2 linked regions of the Myxosarcina sp. GI1 genome follow. The protein of the gene in region 1 interacts with the protein of each later gene in a pairwise test. Links are inferred from orthologs where the notes say so. Each region holds a gene or a part of one and is shown on either strand. Other genes may lie near its edges. The genes, in order: bioB and KV40_RS02945.

Region 1 (3,308 bases):
CAATATTTAGAGTGGCAAATGAAAGTGAGATTGCAAACATTTCCAAGCAAATAGCTTTATATCCAGAAGACATAGTTTACTGTATAGAAGCTGAAACAAGTACTAGTATTAAGCGCATACTATTCTTCATAGTTGCCGAAGGTATGGAAGTAGTAGAAGAATTAGTAAAATTCGATTGGACTTACAAAAAATAATTAGTGTTGACCGACAACACCTACAGTAGCAACATAAATAGCCCAAAAACTAGAATCTTCTGCAAATTGACAATAGTTTTTTATATCTTCTTCGCTAGCTTTGCCAGTAGCAAGATATTTTTCTCTCAATTGCGTTGCCGACATGTTCATCATTGTTGCTACGTTAGAACCACCATTGACTATAGGAACGTCATTTTCTACTGTATGTATCTGCAAGCCGAGTTGCTGAAACATAGAAGGTAATAGAACACCTAGAGAATAATTTAAGTCGCGATCGCTAAACATTTGACGAATAGCTTGATTCACCCTATCTACAGCCTGACAGTCTTGCTTATTACCGTAAATCGCTCTGGTAGCGGAAAAATCTGGTTCTTCAACTACTAACCAACCTCCAGGTTTTAGTAAATTTAATATTCTCGATAAAGCTACCCGAAAATCTGCGAGGTGAATTAAAACGTTGCGGACATGAATTAGATCGAATGAATTTTTAGTTAAAGATAAATTTGGATTGCGAATATCATCTCTAATAATTTCTACATTAGGTAGTGATATATCTTCTATAAAGCGAGTGTCGATATCTACGGCAATAACTCTACCAGACGAGCCAACAATTTCTGACATCGATCTAACTATCGATCCCGCACCCGCACCTACTTCCAAGCACTGCCAACCTGTTGTAATACCTGTAGCTAAAATTAGACGCTTACTAAGAGGATCGCAAACTTTCTCTAGCAACCTGAGCCGTTCTAGTTCGGAGTTAAGTTGAGTATCGGTAAAGACATACTTATTTTCTGACATTGAAGCCACCCTATTACCATGTTTTTTAGCTAGCGATCGCTAAAAAAATATTTAACCTGCTACCGAAACATACTCTTCTAAAACAGATCCATCTGGTGCTTCTAAGACAAATCCCGCATCGTGAATCATTTCTAGGTCTGCGCGTGCTGCTTGTCCTGCGGTGGTTAGATAGTCACCGACAAAAATAGAGTTGGCTGGATACAGTCCTAAAGGCTGGAGCGATCGCAAGTGAACTTCTCTACCCCCAGCAATTCTAATTTCCTGAGAGGGCAGAATAAAGCGGAACAGGCATAAAATTCGCAAACAGCGACGGGGATTTAATTGGTTGACATCGGCTAGGGGAGTTCCTGCAATGGGAATTAAGAAATTGATCGGTACACTGGTGACGTTTAACTCTCTGAGGGCATACGCCAAATCTATAATATCGTCGTCAGCTTCGTTCATGCCGACAATACCGCCAGAACAGGTAGTAATACCTGCGGCTTGCACGTTTTTAATCGTGGCGACGCGATCGCGATAGGTATGAGTGCTGCAAATATTATCGTGATGATTTTCGGAGGTGTTGAGGTTATGGTTGACTCGATCTACTCCTACTGCTGCCAAACGCTGCGTTTGTGACTCGCTCAATAGTCCCAAACAGGCACAAATTTTTAAATCATGTTTGGCTTTAACGGCTTTAAATGCCTCTAATACATTAGCAAATACCGTTTCAGAAGGCGATCGCCCCGAAATCGCCATACAAAACGTTCCCGCTTTTAGTTCGGCTGCGCGATCTGCGGCTTTGACGATTTTTTCTTTAGCTAGTAAAGGATATTTATCAATCTCGGCACCAGAAATTTTTGACTGAGAACAATAGTTGCAGTCTTCCTGACACAAGCCACTTTGAGCATTAAGTAAGAAATGCAGTCTGACGCGATCGCCCCAATAATGATGCCGAACCTGATAAGCGGCAGCTAACTGTTCTAACAACACCGTATCGGGTGCCTGTAAAATAGCCTTGGCAGTGGCGCGATCGATTAATTCGCCAGCGAGAGAAGTTGCTGCTATGGCATTAAATGATAGTTGAGTCATGGCGATCGCGTTAATCTGTTGCAGAGGACAAATATTTATTGTTCTACACAATAGATAAGCTTGTCAAAATACCCAAATAAATTTATAGATTATTTCAATTGGAGGAGTAACTATGAAAAAACTGTTGAGTCTTTTATTATTGGCAATCTTGGCTATATTAGGCAGTTGGTTGGTAACAGAACATCGAGTTTATTCTCAAGAACCCGAACTGCAACAAATGGTTAATTTTAGGCGACATTTCCAGCAATTAGGGATTGATGGTTCGATTATTATTTATGACCTTAATGGCGATTTTGTCTACGAACACAACCCCAACCGCAACAATTCTGCTTTTCTACCTGCATCTACCTACAAAATTCCCAATTCTTTAATTGCCTTAGAAACGGGAGTAATAAAAGACGATGTGGCTGTTCTTACTTGGGATGGCATAGAAAGAGGTTTTAATGGTTCCTTTATAGAAGAATGGAATCAAGATTTAAATATTCGTTTGGCTTTTCAATATTCTGCTGTCTGGTTTTATCAAGTGCTAGCACGTAAAATCGGACATCAAAGAATGCAGAATTTTGTCAATCAAATAGAATACGGCAATCAAAATATTGGTAGCCCAGAAGATATCGATCGCTTTTGGCTAGAGGGAGAATTACGAATTACTCCCAAGCAGCAAATTGATTTTCTGCGTCGTCTATATCAAAATAATTTGCCTTTTTCTCAGAGGACTATAGATATAGTTAAAGATATTGCAATTGTCGAACAAACACCTAATTACACACTTCGAGGCAAAACGGGATGGGCAAGTAACGTAGGTTGGTATGTAGGTTACTTAGAACAAGATGATAACGTTTATTTCTTTGCTACTAATCTAGATATGAAATCGGAAATCGACCCCGCAGCCAGGATAGAAGTTACTCGACTCTGTTTACAAGATCTTGGATTGCTGTAGTTTTTATTCCTATTTATTAATGTCAGCTTATTAATGTCAGCGAAGAAAGATAGAGTAGGTAATTTGGTATAATATGTACACAAAAAGAACTCAAACTATTGACCAAGGCTGTAGTCGCTTTAAAAAATAACGTCGATCGCGATCGCGAAAATAACGAAGCGCAGCGACAAATTTTAATTAGAGATTTACAAATACAACTATAGTAAATTGAAATTAATTTTTTAAAACATAGCCGACCGAACTTGTTTAAAGATAACAGCGATGAAGATAAAAATTGAGCGCGATGAATGGCTGGAAATGCAGAT
Region 2 (3,145 bases), on another replicon or contig:
TCTGTATTGCGCGGGAGTTGATAAAAATCTGCTCCGTAAAAACTGGCAAAAGCTTCGAGTTTATCGAGGGAATTAGCACTTTCAAAAGCTGCTGTGTATAGTTCCATAGCATGGAGAGCCGAATAACAACCCGCGCAACCACAGGAACTTTCTTTGCTATTGCGGGGATGGGGCGCGCTATCAGTACCTAGAAAAAATTTGGGATTGCCAGATGTTGCTGCTTGCAAAAGTGCCAAGCGATGCTGTTCTCGTTTCAAAATTGGTAAGCAATAAAAATGGGGCTGAATGCCACCTTGGAATATAGCATTACGGCTAAACAATAGATGTTGTGGTGTAATCGTGGCAGCGATCTTGTTAGTTGCCAGGACAAACTGCACGGCATCGGCAGTGGTAATGTGTTCGAGTACCACCCGCAGTTTGGGAAATCGCTTCTTGAGGGGAATTAAATGTTTCTCGATAAACACCTTCTCGCGGTCAAATATATCAACATCTCCATCGGTCACTTCCCCGTGAAGTAATAAAGGTATGTCTACCTGTTCCATCATTTCAAAGACGCGATCGCACTTACTAATGTCCGTCACACCGAAATCTGAATTGGTGGTTGCACCCGCAGGATAGTATTTTATCGCTTTGACAAACTGAGATGCCTTAGCTGCGATAATTTCTTCGGGGCTGGTATTGTCGGTGAGGTAGAGGGTCATCAGTGGCTCAAACTGTTTGCCAGTGCGAATTGCTGCTTTTATGCGCTCGCGATAGTCAGCAGCATCAGCTACTGTGCGTATCGGAGGCTTTAGATTCGGCATGATGATGGCGCGTGCAAACTGACGTACTGTATGGGGCAGGACTGCTTTGAGTGCTTCGCCGTCTCGTAGATGCAGATGCCAGTCGTCGGGTCTAGTAAGAGTAAGATTTTGCATTTTTCTATGATAAAACACCTAAAGGAAGTATTATGAGGCTTTAGCCATTAATATCTATAGTTGACAACGGCGAGCGCTATGTGCCAATTACTGGGAATGAACTGCAATGTCCCTACGGATATTTGCTTTTCTTTTGAAGGATTTTCTGCACGAGGAGGAAAAACTGACGACCATCGTGATGGTTGGGGTATTGCTTTCTTTGAAGGCAAAGGATGTCGGCTTTTTATCGATGCCAAACCCTCAATTAGTTCTCCAATCGCCGAAGTGGTAAGACACTACCCCATCCACTCTACCCATGTAATTGCCCATATTCGCAAAGCCACGCAAGGGGAAATTGCTCTGGAAAACTGCCACCCCTTTCGTCGGGAACTGTGGGGAAAGTATTGGGTATTTGCTCACAATGGAGATTTACCAGATTTTCACCCTCAATGTTTGGGGTTTTATCATGCTGTGGGGAAAACCGATAGTGAAAGAGCGTTTTGCTTAATACTAGAAACGTTAAGACAACGCTTTCCGTCAGGTCAGCCAAATCTAAAAGAACTATATTTAGCTCTACAGGAAATCACCGATCTAATTTCTACTTATGGTATTTTTAATTACTTACTATCTGAAGGAGAGCATTTTTTTGCTCACTGCTCAACCAAGCTTAGTTATATTGTACGGCAAGCACCGTTTGCTGCGGCACACTTAATTGACCAAGATGTAACTGTAGATTTCCAAGAATTGACTACTCCAAGCGATCGCGTTGCTGTTATCGCGACTACTCCCCTCACCGATAATGAAGTTTGGACGCAAATCCAATTCGGAGAACTGCTAGTATTTCAAGACGGTTTGCCCTTAAAATTTACATAGATAAGATCGAATATGGTATCGGAAAAAGATAAAATTCTGGTTGCAGGTGCTACGGGTGGTGTCGGACAGCTGGTAGTAGCAAAACTACTAACCAAAAACCTTCAGGTTCGAGCTTTGACTAGAACTAAAGCCAAAGCAGCATCAATGTTTGACAATAGAGTTGAGGCTGTAGAGGGAGATATTCGTTATCCCAATACTCTAGCTGAAGCTGTACGGGATATAAATTATATTATTTGCTGTACGGGAACTACTGCTTTTCCTTCTCTGCGTTGGGATTTTACCAATTTCTTTCAACCCTCTAATACTCCTGAAGCAGTAGATAGTAAAGGAGTAAAGAATCTAGTTGCTGCTGCACCGCCAGATTTAAAAAGATTAGTATTTGTCTCTTCGGCAGGGGTATTACGAAAAGATGAACTGCCCTACAATATTCTCAATGCCTTCGGGGTACTTGATGCTAAGTTGGCAGGAGAAAAAGCGATTGTCACTTCTGGTATTCCCTATACAATTATCAGACCAGCTAGATTAATTGATGGTCCTTATACTTCCTATGATTTAATTACACTGCTTCGGGCTAAAACCGATGGTAAGAAAGGAGTAAAAATAGAATCAGGAGATTGCTTTGGCGGCGAAACCAGTCGTATCGACGTAGCTAATGCTTGCGTAGAATCATTATTTTCTGACAGTACGATCGATAAAGATTTTTCAATTGTCAACGATGGGGAAAGACCTAAAAATATTGATTGGTTGCAACTTTTCTCGCGATTGTAAGTATTAATTTTTTAGTGCGATATTCTTAAATAAATTCAACCTCTACTCCCTGCGCCGTTTGCTCAATTAAATAATCTACTACAGCAGTAAAATTGTTTGCTTGTTGATATACTTCATATTGCCGTCGAGCGCCATTACCTCGTTCTAAAGTACGCTGCACTAACGAGGACAAGGTCAGCCAATCTCCTAATTGTTCTAATGCAGGACGCAGGTAGTTTAGAAAACTAGTGGTTAATTCTACACCAGAAACCGAACGCGATCTTCCAACCTCAATTAAATTTCCGCTCAAACCGTAACGTGCTGCTTGCCAACGAGCTATTTGCAATAATTGATATTTTGGGGGGACAAAAGCAATGCCCTGTTTAATTTCGTTGTAGCAAGTCCGTACGAGTCCTCTAACTAATCCAGCCTGCATCAAAGCTTCGTCAATTGTCAAACAAACGTCGGCAACGCGAAACTCAATCGTGGGAAACGTTTCTGACAGACGCACATCCCAGTAAATTTTAGTGGGATCGTCGATCGCACTTGCCGTAATGATTTCTGCGATCGTCGCTTGATAGTCTTCGTAATCCTTAAAAAATAATGTTGGACCTGTTTGAGGCAGACGC

What was found.
Region 2: the proteins of bioB (region 1) and KV40_RS02945 interact in binary tests that used the Escherichia coli proteins (3 or more experiments, as listed by UniProt). The link is inferred for Myxosarcina sp. GI1 from one-to-one orthologs.

What each region holds. Positions count from the first base shown.
Region 1 is NZ_JRFE01000025.1:96,867-100,174, forward strand. What follows is about bases 54-3,028. They hold bioB (biotin synthase BioB), read right to left. Parts: upstream 2,064-3,028; coding sequence 1,044-2,063; downstream 54-1,043. Other genes in these bases: KV40_RS19965 (hypothetical protein), read left to right, coding at 54-194; KV40_RS19970 (methyltransferase domain-containing protein), read right to left, coding at 195-992; blaOXA (class D beta-lactamase), read left to right, coding at 2,176-3,003. Also shown: more of KV40_RS19965, read left to right, coding at 1-53; KV40_RS19985 (DUF29 domain-containing protein), read left to right, coding at 3,265-3,308. UniProt on the Escherichia coli protein: Catalyzes the conversion of dethiobiotin (DTB) to biotin by the insertion of a sulfur atom into dethiobiotin via a radical-based mechanism.
Region 2 is NZ_JRFE01000006.1:237,984-241,128, reverse strand. The notes cover bases 71-2,882. They hold KV40_RS02945 (class II glutamine amidotransferase), read left to right. Parts: upstream 71-995; coding sequence 996-1,769; downstream 1,770-2,882. Other genes in these bases: KV40_RS02935 (carboxylate-amine ligase), read right to left, coding at 2,563-2,882; KV40_RS02940 (SDR family oxidoreductase), read left to right, coding at 1,782-2,537; pyrC (dihydroorotase), read right to left, coding at 71-917. Outside these bases: more of pyrC, read right to left, coding at 1-70; more of KV40_RS02935, read right to left, coding at 2,883-3,145.